DNA from 4 places in the Isoptericola sp. NPDC056573 genome. Region 3 is predicted to be linked to each of the others. Evidence: riboswitches for the same ligand, from Rfam matches in the RefSeq annotation. Region 3 holds a riboswitch; each other region holds the start of a gene.

Region 1 (3,517 bases), on a different contig from region 3:
CAGCGAGTTCTTCGTGGCCGTGGCCGCGAGCCTCGGGTTCCTCTTCGGTCTCGGGACCGCGGGCATCAACCCGTCCTGGGCCCTCGCGCTGCTCATCGGCGGCCTGATCGCCGCGCCGATCGCCGCGTGGCTCGTCCGCCTGGTGCCGCCGCGCGTCCTCGGCTCCGCCGTCGGCGGGATCATCGTCCTCACCAACGTGCGGACCCTGCTGTCCCTCGACTCGTTCCCGGTGAGCGACGGCGTGCGCACCCTGGTGCTCGCGATCATCGCCGTGGGCTGGGCCGCCGCGGTCGTCTACTCCTTCGGCCAGCACCGCAAGGCGGTCGCGGAGGAGCGGGCCGAGGCGGCCGGCGAGCAGCCGGAGGCGGCGGCGACGACGGTCGCCTGACGGTCCGAACCCGTCACGGGCGCCGACAGCACCACCGAGCACCGCCACCGCACGTCACCCGCCGTGCGGTGGCGGTGTCGTGCCGTCCCGGTACCGTGGTGGAGCCAGGAGAACTGCGCGCCGGACCCAGCTGCACGGCACTGGGGGTGGTCCTCGATGTCCAGCACGCCCAACGACACACCGCGCCGCGAGCTCGTCGCCCTCGCGGAGCTGCTGGGTGCCGGGAGCCAGCTGCTCGTGGGCCGGTACCGGGTCGACGTCGCCACGGGGGAGTGGTGGTGGTCGGACGAGGTGTTCCGGATCTTCGGGCGTGAGCCCGGCTCCGTCGCGCCGGGGCCCGAGGTGCTGCGCGCCCACCTGCACCCGGACGACCGTGAGCGGCTCTCCCGCACGGCGGTGGTCGCACTGGGTGCCGGGCGGCCGTTCTCGGGGGCACACCGCGTCGTGGACGACCACGGGCGCACGCACACGGTCGTCGTCACGGGTCAGGGGCGGCACGGGAGCGACGGCGCGTCGTCGCAGATCGTCGGCTACGTCATCGACGCGAGCCCGGTCGTGCGCGACGCGCTGGAGCGCGAGGCGCACCGCGCCGTCTCGCGCGCGTTCGTCGCCGCCGCGGCCGCGGAGCAGGCCAAGGGCGCCATCATGGCCGTCTGCGGCGTGGACGAGTCGGTGGCCACCGAGGTCCTCGCCGACGCGGGCGCGCAGGTCGGCGTGTCCGCCCAGTCGGCGGGGGAGCAGGTGATGAAGGAGCTCGCGCGACCGGTCGGGGACCGGGACGCCGCGCTCACGGCGGCGGAGGTGGTCCGGTCGGCACCGCCCGCGAAGGACGCGGCGGACCGCCTGAGCAGCGCGCTCGCCGCCGTGCGGCCGGTGGACCGACCGCACGGCCACGACGCGCAGCTGGCCCGCCGTCGTCCCCGCGCGAGCCACTGACGGGACCGCGCGGGGAATCGGCGGGTCAGCGGCCCGAGACGAACCGGGCAGCCGCGCGCCCGGCGCCCTGGCGGGCGAGGCGCTTCGCGAGCACCGCGACGCCGCCCGAGACGGCCGCGAAGGTGACCGCCTGCACGATGGAGAGCTCGTCGTCGTCCAGGTCGGTGGGCGCCACGTTGCCCGTCGCCCGCTCCCAGACCACCCCGATCAGCTTCTGCGCGACCCATCCGGCGGCGATCGTCAGCACCACCGTGCCGACCTTCACGCCCAGCGGCTGCTCGGTGTCCGTCACGTGCTCTCCCTCGGTCTGACCCGGCGTGCTACCGCCGGGGCGTCGTCCTGGTCCGGCGTCCACGGCCGACGGGCGGTGTCACGGCACGTCAGGCACGTCACACCCCGAGGCCGAGGACGGGACCACGGTAGCGCGGTGTCGACGGGTAGGCTCGTGCTGATACGACAGGGGAGCGCCCACCGGCGCTGAGAGTGCGGACCGCCGCAGACCCTCGAACCTGACCCGGTTAGCACCGGTGGAGGAAGTCGGGAATCTCGTTCCCTGCGGACGGCAGCACCACGACGGTGCCGGGCGCCCGCAGGACCCCCTTCTCGCACCTTGAGGAGGACAGCATGACGCTGAGCACCACGACCAGGACCAGGAGCGCGGCAGCAGCGGTCGGGGCCGTCGCGCTGCTGCCGCTGCTGGCGGCGTGCGGCGGCGGGACGCCGGCGGACGAGGGGAGCGGGGCGTCGAGCACGGTCACGCTCGTCACCCACGACTCGTTCGCCGTCTCCGACGAGGTGCTGGCCGCGTTCGAGAAGGAGTCCGGCCTCACCGTCGAGCAGGTGGCACCGGGCGACGCGGGCACGCTGGTGAACCAGCTCGTGCTCACCAAGGACGCGCCGCTGGGCGACGTCGTCTTCGGTGTGGACAACACCTATGCGTCGAGGGCCGTCGACGCCGGGGTCTTCGAGGAGTACCAGCCCGCCGACCTGGCCCCGGAGGTCGCGGCCTACGCGCCCGCCGACCTGGCCGGCACGCTGACGCCGGTCGACGTGGGCGACGTCTGCATGAACCTCGACGACGGCTGGTTCGACGAGCACGGCGTCACGCCCCCGACGACGCTCGAGGACCTCGCGAAGCCGGAGTACCAGGACCTCACCGTAGTCACCAACCCCGCGACGTCGTCGCCCGGCCTCGCGTTCCTGCTCGCGACGATCGGAGCCTTCGGCACGGACGGCTGGGAGGCCTACTGGGCCGACCTGCGGGACAACGGCGTCAAGGTCGCCGAGAGCTGGGAGGACGCGTACTACGTCGACTTCTCCGGCGCCGGTGAGGGCGGGCAGCGGCCGATCGCGCTGTCCTACGCGACGTCGCCCGCGTTCACCGTGAGCGACGACGGGACGTCCTCGACGACCAGCGCGATGCTCGACACCTGCTTCCGGCAGGTCGAGTACGCGGGGGTGCTGGCCGGTGCGGAGAACCCGGACGGCGCGAAGCAGCTGGTCGACTTCCTCACCTCGCCCGAGTTCCAGGCCGACGTGCCCGGCCAGATGTACATGTACCCCGCCGACCCGGACGTGGAGCTGCCCGCCGACTGGCAGCAGTTCGCCCCCCTGGCCGACGAGCCGTTCGATGTGGCGCCCGCGGACGTCGCCGCGCACCGCGACGAGTGGATCGAGCAGTGGACGGCGACGGTCGTCGGCTGACGCGCCCCGTGCCGCACGCCCCGCGCAGCGCCGCCCGCCCGGCCTCCCGGGCGGCGCGGTGGCGCGCCGACCGGTGGGGCGCGTGGCTGGGCTGGGGTGCCGCGGTCGTGCTGCCGCTGGGCTTCCTCGCGGTCTTCTTCGCGTGGCCGGTGGTGTCGCTCGTCCTGCAGGGGTTCTTCACCGAGACCACCGCGGGGCGCACGCTCGACCTGTCCGGCTTCGCGGAGGTGCTGTCCCAGGAGCGCACGTGGCGGATCGTCGGGCAGACGCTCGCCCAGGCGCTCACCGGCACGCTGCTGTCGGTGCTGCTGGGCCTGCCGGGCGCGTACGTGCTGTACCGGTGCAGGTTCCCCGGGCGGACGCTGGTGCGGGGTCTGGTGACGGTGCCGTTCGTGCTGCCCAGCGTCGTCGTCGGCGTCGCGTTCCGCGCGCTCTTCGCCCCCGGCGGCCTGCTCGGCTGGGCGCACCTGGAGGAGAGCTTCGCCGGCA
Region 2 (3,517 bases), on a different contig from region 3:
CGTGTACGGCAGCACGACGAACCCGTCGCGCACCAGCCGGTCGGCGGCCTCGACGAGGCCGAGCGGGTCGGGGAGCAGGGTGACGTCGTCCGCGATCACCTCGAGCTTGACCCAGTCGGTGCCGCAGGCCTCGCGGGCGAGCTGCGCCGTGAGCACGGCCTCGGCGACCGAGAAGCAGCCGGCCGTGTTCGGCAGGGCGCGGATGCCCAGCCGCTCCAGCAGGCCCCAGATGCCGCCGTCCTCGGCGCCCGCGCCTCCCGGCCGTACTGCGACGCGGCGCATCGCCACGGTCGTGAGCCCGGTGCCCGACGCGACCAGCGCGTCCTCCAGCGTCATGAGGTTCGACGCCCCGCCCGTGCCCATGACGAGGCGCGAGCCGACCTCCGTGCCGGCGACCACGAGCGGATCGACGAGCGGGTGCGCGAGCGGACGGGACGTGGTCTCGGCGTGCGTGCTGGTCATGCTTCCTCCGTGCTTCGTGGTCAGCCGCCCTGGACGGCGGTGACGATCTCGACCCGGTCGCCGGGCGCGATCCGGGTGCCGGCCCACAGGCCGCGGGGGACGACGGCGTCGTTCACGGCGACGGCGATGCCCTGCACCGAGCCGTCGGCGACGAACGCGGGGACGAGGGTCGCGACGACGGCCTCGACGCCGTCGCCGTGCGGTCCGTCGAGCGGGTAGGTCTCGCCGTTCACGACGGCGGTTGCGGAGGTGGACGGCGTGCTCACGGGAGGGCTCCTTCGGGGGTTGCGGGCGCGAAGCGTCGCGGGTCGGCGGCGGTGAGGGTGTCGAGCGCGTCGTCGGGCGGCGGCGTGCCGGTCAGCGCGGCGAGCACCGCGTCGGCGGTGAGCGGCGCGAGCAGCACCCCGTTGCGTCCGTGCCCGACGGCGGCCAGCAGTCCGGGCACGGCGGTGGCGCCGACCAGCGGCAGGTTGTCGGGGGTGGCCGGGCGGGCGCGCGGCGTGACGTCGACCAGCGCGGCCTCGTCGATCCCGGGCACGAGGGCGCGGGCGTCGCGCAGCAGCGCGAACACGCCGCCCGCCTCGGCGCGGCGGTCGTCCGGCCGCTCCTCGCTGGTGGCGCCGACGACGATCTCCCGGTGCCCGGGCCCGCTGCCCGGGCCGGCGCCGGTGCCCGGGCCCCGCGGCACGAGGTACACCGGCCGGCCCTGCACCGTGCCGCGCACCACGTGCTCGAGGGCGAGCCCCGGCCCGGCGTCCAGGCGCAGCGTCACGCCCTTGACGGGCCGCACCGGCACGCGCACCTCCGGCACGCCGTCGAGCAGCCCCGCGGGAGGGACGGCGCCGGCCGCGAGGACCACGGCCCCGGCGGCGTGCCGCACCCCGGCGGCGTCGTGCGCCGCGACCACCCGGCCCGCGGCGTCCCGCTCCAGGCGCACGGCGGCGCGGCGGACGACCGTGCCGCCCGGCGCGCGGGTCAGCGCCTCGAGGAGTGCCGCGTGCGTGCCCCGCGGGTCGACGGCCAGGTCGCCCTCGACGCGGGCCGCCCCGGCGAGCCGCGGCCCGAGGTACGGCTCGCGGCGCCGGGCGTCGGCCACGGAGACCTCCGCGGACGCGAGGCCCCACTCCCGGTGCAGCGCCAGCACGCGACGCAGGAGGGCGAGGTCGTCGGCGTCGTACGCGACGGCGAGCGACCCGGCACGCAGCAGCGGGACGTCGCGACCGGTCGCGGCGGCGAGGTCGACGGCGAACGCGGGCCAGCGGGCGGCCGACGCGAGGTTGAGGCGCGCGAGGTCCCGCTCGCCGAAGTCCGCCTCGCTGACGGCCGCGAGCATCCCCGCGGCCGCGCGGGTGGCGCCGTCGCCGGGCGACGGGTCGAGCACCGTGACGGCGAGGCCGGCGTCCGCGGCCCGCCAGGCCACCGCGAGACCGACGATCCCGCCGCCGACGACGACGACGTCGGAGGGGGTGGCGGACGGACCGGTGGACGTGGGCATGTGCGCTCCCTTCGCTGGCATGACCCAGATCAGGTTCGACGGTCGGCTCCTACGCCCTCTCAGCCCCGAGCGGGGCTCCCGTGCGCGGCCACTGTAACCCGGGCCGTGGTTACCCTGGCCGGCGTGACCACGACCACCCCCGACCACGATGCCGCCGCCGGCCCGACCCGCGCCCGCCTCGCCGACGCCCGCCTGTACCTGTGCACCGACGCCCGCGAGGACCGGGGCGACCTCGAGGACTTCCTGCACGCGGCGCTCGCGGGCGGGGTGGACGTCGTGCAGCTGCGGGACAAGACGCTCGACGTCGCGCGCGAGCTCGAGCTGCAGGCCGTGGTGGCCCGCGTCGCCGCGGAGCACGGCGCGCTCTGGGCGGTGAACGACCGGGCCGACGTCGCCGGGCTGACCGGCGCTCCCGTCGTGCACATGGGGCAGCGCGACCTGCCCGTGCCGGCGGTCCGGTCGCTGCTCGGGCCGGGCCCGGTGCTGGGCCGCTCCACCCACTCCGCCGCGCAGGCGGCCGAGGCCGAGGCCGACCCGGACGTCGACTACTTCTGCGTCGGCCCGCTGTGGGCCACGCCCACCAAGCCCGGCCGTGCGGCCGTCGGGCTCGACCTGCTGCGCGAGGTCGCCGCGACCCGCCCGACGACGCCGTGGTTCGCCATCGGCGGCGTCGACGCCGAGCGGCTGGACGCCGTGCTCGACGCCGGTGCGTCGCGCGTCGTCGTCGTGCGCGCGATCACGCAGGCGCCCGACCCCGGGCGTGCCGCGCGCGAGCTGCGGGAGCGGTTGGCCTGACCGCCGACGGCCGGCGCGCCGCCGCGCTGTCGAGGTGACCTACCCCACCGCGTGACCCGTGGGAAGGGCCCGGGAGCGGTACCGTCCGGCGGCTACGATGGCTCGGTGACGTCTCCCGCCACCGACACCCCCACCACCGCCGACCTGGCGCCCACGCCGCGACCGGTCCTCGTCGTCGACTTCGGCGCGCAGTACGCGCAGCTCATCGCGCGCCGCGTGCGCGAGGCCCGCGTCTACTCCGAGATCGTGCCCCACACGTTCACCACCGAGCAGATGCTCGCCAAGAACCCGGCGGCGATCATCCTCTCGGGCGGGCCGTCGTCGGTGTACGCCACGGGCGCCCCGTTCGTGGACCCGGCGCTGTTCGAGGCCGGCGTGCCGGTGCTCGGCATCTGCTACGGCTTCCAGGCGATGGCGCAGGCGCTGGGCGGCACCGTCGCGCAGACGGGGCAGAGGGAGTACGGCGGCACCGAGGTCGAGGTGTGCGAGGCGGGCGTGCTGCTGGCGGGCTCCCCCGACCACCAGACCACCTGGATGAGCCACGGCGACTCCGTGCACGCCGCGCCGGAGGGCTTCCAGGTGCTCGCGACGTCGTCCGGCTCGCCGGTCGCCGCGTTCGAGGACACCGGCCGTCGCCTGTACGGCGTGCAGTGGCACCCCGAGGTGAAGCACTCGGCGCACGGCCAGGCCGTGCTGGAGAAGTTCCTGTACGAGGGCGCGGGGCTCGCGCCCGACTGGACGCCGGGCAACGTCATCGCCGACCAG
Region 3 (3,517 bases):
ACGGCCCGACGTGGTGGTCGACCACGACGAGGGACGTGTCCGAGCCCTCCAGCGCGCCGACGACGGCGGCGCGCACCTCGGCCGCCGCGGCGGGGTCGAGCATCGCGGTCGGCTCGTCCAGGAGCAGCAGGCCCGGCGCGCTCGCCAGCGCCCCGGCGAGCGCGAGCCGCTGCAGCTCGCCGCCCGAGAGGGCCGACGTCGGCCGGTCGGGCGGGTGGCGCAGCCCGACCCGGTCGAGAGCCTCCCCGGCCCGGCGCCAGATCTCGTCCCGCGGCAGGCCGGCGTTCTCGGGGCCGAAGGCGACGTCCCGGCCGATCCGGGCCGCGACGACCGCGGAGCCCGGGTCCTGCGGGACGAGCCCCACCCCGCCGTCCACGTGGACGGTCCCGGACAGCTCGCCGGGCAGCGGGTCGCCCAGCACGCCCGCCAGGGCGTGCAGCACGGTCGACTTGCCCGCCCCGCTGGGACCGACCAGCCCCAGGCGCTCCCCCGCGCCGACGGTGAGGTCGAGGCCCTCGATCGTCGGGGCCCGGCGCCCGGTGGGCCGCCAGCACAGCCCTCGCACGCGCGCCCGGACGTCGTCGTGCGCCACGCCGTCAGGCCGGCGCGCGGTCGACGGCACGGTCGGCGGCGCGGTCGGCGAGGTCGCGACCCGGGCCGAACGCGTCGAGCACGCCCGCCCGCGCGAGGGCGCGCACGAGCGCCGCGCCCCCGAGGCCGGCGAGCAGCGCGCCGGAGAGCGCGAAGAGGCCCAGGTACGCCAGCCGGAAGCCCCACTCCCAGTCCGGGTAGTACGCGAACCACTCGTACACGGCGCCGCACGCGCCCGCCGCCGCGCCCGCCAGGGCCGCGACCGCGGCGCCGAAGCGCCGGTAGAGGAACAGGGCGAGGACGAGCTCGGCGCCGAAGCCCTGGACGACGCCGGAGACGATCGCCGAGAAGCCCCAGCCGGCGCCGAGCAGCGCCTCGACGCTCGCGGCGACGACCTCGGTGAGCAGCGCCGCGCCCGGACGGCGGACGATGAGGCCGCCCAGCACGCCGCCGAGCAGCCAGCCGCCCCCGAGCAGCCCGGTGGCCGGCGGGAAGGCGACCGCCAGCCCGGCGGAGAGCAGGTGGTAGAGCTGGGTCCAGCCCCAGAAGACGACACCGACGGCCACGCCGAGCATGGCCACGGTGACGAGGTCGACGGTGCGGTACCGCAGGGACGCGCTGCGCGCGAAAGTGGGCGCGGACATTCCAGGTAACTCCCTTCGCCGGTGCTAACCGGAGCAGGTTCCAAGGGTCTGCGGCTGTGCCCGCACTCTCAGCGCCCCTTCGACGGCGCTCCCCTGTCATGGGTGTCTTCAGATGTGACTTCAGGTGTGACTTCACGGCGGCCGACGACGCGGCCGCAGGTCCGACCCTAGGCGACGACGGCGTCGGCGCAAGGGCGTCCCGCACCGTGAAACCCCTGGTCACGCAAGAAGGCCCGGAACCGTGTGGTTCCGGGCCTTCTCGTCGGGGTGGAGCTGAGGGGACTCGAACCCCTGACCCCCTGCATGCCATGCAGGTGCGCTACCAGCTGCGCCACAGCCCCGAGAACCGACTCTCGCGGCCGACGGGCGACCGGGCGATTCGTCTGATTCGGTGCGTTCCTCCGGGCTTGCGCCCCTCGGGAACGTCGATATCTTAGGCAGACTTCGGGCCAGGTTCCAAATTCCAGTCCGGCCCCGCCTGCCAGCGGTCCAGGGGGTACCCCGCGCCCACGTTGTGCGCCACGAGGCGCCAGGCGGGCACGGCACCCTCGCCCGCACGGTGCAGGTGCGACCAGTGCACGTTATGCATCCCCGACAGCCCGCGCCACGTGGTCGGGTCGAGCCCGAGCAGCGCCGTCACCGCCAGCGAGATGGCGGCGCCGTGCGACACGACGACGAGCGTCGCGTCGTCGTCCAGGTCGCCGGCATGCTCGGCCAGGGCCTCGGCCATGCGCTCCGCGACCGCCGCCTTCGTCTCGGCCCCCGCGCCCACGGGCTCCGCGCCCAGGCGCCAGGCGGCGTACTCCTCGGGCCAGCGCTCCTGCAGCTCCGCGCCCGTGAGGCCCTCCCAGGCGCCGAAGCCGCGCTCGCGCAGGCGCTCGTCGGTGACCAGGGGCTGCCCGCCGAGCGCGTCCGCGTACGCGGTCGCCGTCTCGACGGCGCGCCCCAGGTCGGACGACACGATGCGCGTCGCGCGGTGCGACGACGCGAGCGCGGAGCCGCCCTCCGCCGCCTGCCAGCGCCCGACCTCGTCGAGCGGGATGTCGATCTGCCCCTGCAGCCGCAGGGACGCGTTGTAGGCGGTGCGGGCGTGCCGCAGCAGGACGACGGTGCCGGCCGTCACCGCTCGTCGCCCGCGAGACGGATCGCCCCGTCGCCCCCGCCGTCGCCGTACTCGGCGGCGGCCGCCGCGCCGTCACCGCCGCGCGCGTCCTCCGGCAGCTCCACCGCCGGGCAGTCCTTCCACAGCCGCTCGAGCGCGTAGTACACGCGGTCCTCGGCGTGCTGCACGTGGACGACGACCTCCCCGAAGTCCAGCAGCACCCACCGCGCCTGCGCCTTGCCCTCCCGACGGATCGGCTTGGAGCCGGCGAGGAACATCGCCTCCTCGACGGCGTCCACGATCGCCGAGACCTGGCGCTCGTTCGTGCCGGAGGCGATGAGGAACACGTCGGTGAGCACGAGCTGGTCGCTCACGTCCAGCGCGATGATCTCCTGCGCCTTGCGGTCCGACGCGGCCCGGGCGGCGACGACCGCCAGCTCGACGGCGCGGGGGCTAGCGGTCATGCAGCGGCTCCGGGGTGCTCGTACGTGAGGGAGACGCCGGCCGCGGGCGCGGCGGCGTCGGTGTCCGTCTGGAAGTTGCTGTCGTCGGGCGCCTGGAGCAGCAGCTTCCAGACCAGGAGCCCCAGCACGAACGCGACGACCACGAGGACGATGTAGTGCAGCCAGGTGTATGACGCCTCGGGCTCGTCCCAGTCCTCGTCGTCGTCCTCGTCGTCCAGCGGCGCGGCCGACCGCGCGCGGACGGGCTGCTCCGACGCGACCAGCGCGTCGAACGGGGACGCGGCGGGTCGCTCCGGCGCGGCCGACGGCTGTGCAGGGCCCGCAGCGGGGCGGGACGGCGGCACGGACGCGGGCCGCTCGGTGGTCGGGCTCGCCCAGGGCAGCGGGGGCGCGACCGACGTGGCGGCGGGCGGCGCCGGGCTCGGTGCCGCCTGGGCGGGCGGCGCCGAGGCCGCGGTGGCGCCGAACGGCGACGCGGTGCCCGTCGTCGCGAACGGGGAACGGCGGGCGGGGCCGTCGGGGCGCGGCGCGACCGTGGCCGGCGGGCTGGCAGCCGGGGCGGCCGGGGGCGCGGCGCTCGTCGGTGCGGCCAGCGGCGGCAGCCCGAGCCCGGTGGCGCCGGGCGTGGCGGCACCCTGGTCGCGGCGGGTCGAGGGGCGCGCGGGCGGCGCGGTCGGGGCGCCGGCCGGCGGCGCGGGGCGCACCGGGGGCGTCGG
Region 4 (3,517 bases), on a different contig from region 3:
CGGCGGGACCCGGACGGGCCGCGGTGGACCGGGTCAGCCCACCGCGACGCGCCCGACCGTGGGCTCGACCGTGGGTGCCCCGGTCTGGTCGAAGAACGCCAGCTCGTGCTCGCACGCCGCGTGGAACGTCGCCGCCATCCGGTCCCGGGTGACCGGGTCGGCCGCCGCGGCGGCGCGGCGCAGGATCGCGACGGCCTCGCGCGTCGCGTCCGCGAACGCGTCGTCCGCGTACGTGCCCAGCCACGCCCCGTACGGGTGACCCGGGTGGTCGCGGGCGGCCAGCCGCTCCCCCACGTCCTGGTAGATCCAGTAGCAGGGCAGGACGGCGGCGACGAGGGTCGCGTAGTCGTCGCCGGCCGCGCGCAGGTGGTCGAGGTACGCGGCCGTCGTGGGGCTGGCGGGCACGTCCTGCGGCTCCCCGCCCAGCCAGCGGGTGTGCAGGTCGAGCTCGGTCACCAGCGCGCCGTGCGCGCCGCCGGCCCAGAACGCCTGCTCGGCCCGCGTGGGAGCCAGCTCGCTCGCCCGCGCGAGGCAGCGCGCGTAGTCCCGCAGGTAGAGCGCGTCCTGCTCCAGGTACGTGCGGAAGTGGTCGGCGTCGAGCGTCCCGTCGCCCAGCGACCGGACGAACGCCAGGTCGTCGATCGCGGCGCGCACGCCCGCGGCGTCGTCCCACCAGCGGGAGACGACGTCCTCCGCCCCGTCCTGACCTGGTGCTCCGCCCTGTCCTGGAGCCCCGCCCGCACCGGACGGCGCGAGCGGCTCCGCGACGCCGGCGCGCAGCCCCACCAGGTGGTCGACCGGACCGTTCCCGCCGCCGACGCGCAGGGCCTCCCCGGCCCGGATCGCCGCGGTCAGCCAGGCCTTCGTGCCGCGCAGCGCCTCGGCCCAGTCCCCCGTGCGCGCGTACCGCGCGGCCAGGCCGCTGGACAACGAGCAGCCGGTGCCGTGGGTGGAGGTGCTGGTCAGGCGCGGCCCGGGGAGCTCCGCCAGCACGCCCTGCGGCCCGACGAGCGCGTCCGGGGCCCCCGCCCCCGTCGCGCCCGTCCCCGAGGCGCCCAGGTGGCCGCCCTTCGCCACCACCAGGACCCCGTGCCGGGAGGCCAGGCGTCGCGCCTGCTCGAGCGCGGCGGGCCAGTCCGCGGCCGACGGTTCCTGCGCGAGGACCGCGAGCTCGGGCAGGTTCGGCGTCACGACGTCCACCCGGGACAGCAGGTCCCGCACGGCGTCCTCGGCCGCCGGGTCGAGCAGGCGGTCCCCGCTCGTGGCGACCATCACCGGGTCCAGGACGACGGCGGGTCGCGCGCCCGTCGCGCCGGGCGGCAGGGCGTCGAGCCAGGCGGCCACGGCGTGGGCCACGGGGGCCGAGGCGAGCATCCCGATCTTCACGGCGTCGACGGCCACGTCGTCGGTGACGGCGTCGAGCTGCGCGGCCAGGAACGCGGCGGGCGGGACGTGCACGTCGCGCACCCCCCGCGTGTTCTGCACGGTCAGGGCCGTGACGGCCGCCATCCCGTAGCCGCCCGCGGCCGCGATCGACTTGAGGTCCGCCTGGATCCCGGCGCCCCCGGACGGGTCGGACCCGGCGACGGCCAGGACGCGGGGGCGACTGCCCCTCGTCGGCGCCGGGGCCGCGAGAGCAGGGGCGGTGGAGCCGGCGCTGCCGGCAGAGCTGTCTTCAGGTGCGCGCGCACTCATGTCGACATCCCTTCGCTAGTACGAGCTAGATCAGGTTCGACGGGTGTGTTCTCAGCGCCCGCCGGCCGGGTCGCGACGTCGTCGTGACGATGTCGCGGCGATGACCGGTCGGGACGCACCCCGTGTCGTGCCGCCCACCGTAGCCCAGGCCCGCGCGGGCGGCGGGCGGCGTCCCGCGGCGCGTGTCGGCGTCACGCCGCGCCTCGCCAGGCCCTCGCGCCGCAGGCCCGCGGCCTGTTCGCGGCGCGGTAGGGTGCGGGGGTGCCCGTGGTCGTCCGTCGTGCGCGCGAGCTCCTCGTCGCCGGCACGACGCTCAGCATCGCGGCCGCCGCCCACCTCCTGGCCGGCGGCGCGCTCCCCGGGGCACCCCTCGCCTGGCTCGTCGTCGTGGCGCTCACGGCGCCGCTCGCGGTGTGGACCGCCCGCCGCCGGCTGACGCTCCCCCGCCTGCTCCCCGCGATGGTCGCGCTCCAGCTCGTGCAGCACACGACCCTGTCCGTGCTCGGCGCGGCGGGCACGGACGCCTCGCCGTTGGCCTCGCCCCTGCCCTCGACGCCCGGGGCCGCGTCGGACGGGCACGCCCTGCACGCGCTGGGCCCGGGCTCCCTCGGGCCCGCGACCGGCAGCGGGCTGCACCTGCACCGCGCGGACGACCCCGGGACGACGTCCTGGATGCTCGCCGCGCACGCTGCCGCGGTGCTGCTCACCGCCCTGCTGCTCGCGGCGGGCGACCGAGCGGCCGTCAACGTCGCGGGTCAGCTGCGGCTCGTCGCGGTCCTCGTGCTGGGCCCGGCGGCGCCGCCCGTCGTCCGCGAGCCCGCCGTCGTCGTCGGGCGCACCTGGCACCCTCTCCGGGCCCGCGCCGTCCGGCGCACCCCGCCACGAGGCCCCCCGCTGCTCCCGGGCGCCCTCGTGCGCGCCGCCTGACCCTGCCCTGGTCCGTCGTCGGACGGGGGCGGGTCCCTCGTCGTCCGACGACCCCTGACCACCCCTGAGCACCAGGAGCAGCACACCCATGTCCAGGACCATCCCTGCCCTCACCCCTGCCCTCCGCGCGCGCCGCCTCGCCGGCGCCGCCGCCCTCACCGTGCCGGCCCTCGTCCTCGGCGCGGCCGCGGCCTCCGCGCACGTGACCGTGACCCCCGACGCGGCCGAGGCCGGGTCGTACGCCACCCTCACCTTCAAGGTCCCGAACGAGTCCGCTGAGGCCTCGACCACCGCCGTGAAGGTCGACCTCCCCACCGACACCCCGTTCACCAGCGTGTCCGTGGAGCCCGTGCCGGGCTGGACGGCGAAGGTCACCCAGGCGCCCCTGCCCGAGCCCGTCGAGGTGCACGGCACCACCGTGACCGAGGCGCCGGCGAGCATCGAGTGGACCGCCGACGACGCCGACGCCGGCATCGCTCCGGGCGAGTTCCTCCGGTTCACCGTGTCCGCCGGTGCCGTCCCGGACGGCGTCGGGGAGATCGCCCTGCCCGCCACACAGACGTACTCCGACGGCGAGGTCGTCGCCTGGGACCAGGAGGCGACCGGCGACGCGGAGCCCGACCTCCCGGCACCCGTCCTGCAGGTCCTCCCGGCGGCCGAGGACGGCGGCCACGGCACGGCGTCGGCAGCCGGCGCCACGGACTCGGCCGCCGACGCCGGCGCAGACGCGGGCACAGACGCGGGCACGGACGCGGCGGCCGACGACGACGCCTCCGGCACCCTCCCGCTGGCGCTCGGCGCGGCGGGCCTCGGTCTTGGGCTGGTCGGCGCCGTCACGGGCGTCGCCGCCCTGGCGCGGACCCGCGCCACCGGCACCGGCACCGGCACCGAGCAG

Evidence for each region. Region 3 has a riboswitch for thiamine pyrophosphate ahead of ACFQ8E_RS08680 (ECF transporter S component). Riboswitches for the same ligand answer to the same signal wherever they lie in the genome.
Region 1: linked by a shared signal. The riboswitch ahead of ACFQ8E_RS15735 (thiamine ABC transporter substrate binding subunit) and the one ahead of ACFQ8E_RS08680 (ECF transporter S component) in region 3 are both predicted to bind thiamine pyrophosphate.
Region 2: linked by a shared signal. The riboswitch ahead of thiO (glycine oxidase ThiO) and the one ahead of ACFQ8E_RS08680 (ECF transporter S component) in region 3 are both predicted to bind thiamine pyrophosphate.
Region 4: linked by a shared signal. The riboswitch ahead of ACFQ8E_RS18010 (bifunctional hydroxymethylpyrimidine kinase/phosphomethylpyrimidine kinase) and the one ahead of ACFQ8E_RS08680 (ECF transporter S component) in region 3 are both predicted to bind thiamine pyrophosphate.

The regions. Positions count from the first base shown of each region.
Region 1 is NZ_JBHTUY010000008.1:238,905-242,421, reverse strand. It holds gene ACFQ8E_RS15750 (sulfite exporter TauE/SafE family protein) at 1-388, shown strand, start outside; gene ACFQ8E_RS15745 (PAS domain-containing protein) at 545-1,324, shown strand; gene ACFQ8E_RS15740 (DUF4235 domain-containing protein) at 1,350-1,616, opposite strand; TPP riboswitch at 1,773-1,877, shown strand; gene ACFQ8E_RS15735 (thiamine ABC transporter substrate binding subunit) at 1,949-3,028, shown strand; gene ACFQ8E_RS15730 (ABC transporter permease) at 3,004-3,517, shown strand, end outside.
Region 2 is NZ_JBHTUY010000005.1:34,473-37,989, reverse strand. It holds gene ACFQ8E_RS10010 (thiazole synthase) at 1-462, opposite strand, end outside; gene thiS (sulfur carrier protein ThiS) at 483-728, opposite strand; gene thiO (glycine oxidase ThiO) at 725-1,957, opposite strand; TPP riboswitch at 1,947-2,049, opposite strand; gene thiE (thiamine phosphate synthase) at 2,081-2,752, shown strand; gene guaA (glutamine-hydrolyzing GMP synthase) at 2,858-3,517, shown strand, end outside.
Region 3 is NZ_JBHTUY010000004.1:256,953-260,469, forward strand. It holds gene ACFQ8E_RS08675 (ATP-binding cassette domain-containing protein) at 1-592, opposite strand, end outside; gene ACFQ8E_RS08680 (ECF transporter S component) at 597-1,235, opposite strand; TPP riboswitch at 1,229-1,340, opposite strand; tRNA gene ACFQ8E_RS08685 (tRNA-Ala) at 1,504-1,576, opposite strand; gene ACFQ8E_RS08690 (histidine phosphatase family protein) at 1,669-2,358, opposite strand; gene rsfS (ribosome silencing factor) at 2,355-2,801, opposite strand; gene ACFQ8E_RS08700 (hypothetical protein) at 2,798-3,517, opposite strand, start outside.
Region 4 is NZ_JBHTUY010000011.1:79,912-83,428, forward strand. It holds gene ACFQ8E_RS18010 (bifunctional hydroxymethylpyrimidine kinase/phosphomethylpyrimidine kinase) at 34-1,695, opposite strand; TPP riboswitch at 1,686-1,828, opposite strand; gene ACFQ8E_RS18015 (hypothetical protein) at 1,957-2,622, shown strand; gene ACFQ8E_RS18020 (YcnI family protein) at 2,711-3,517, shown strand, end outside.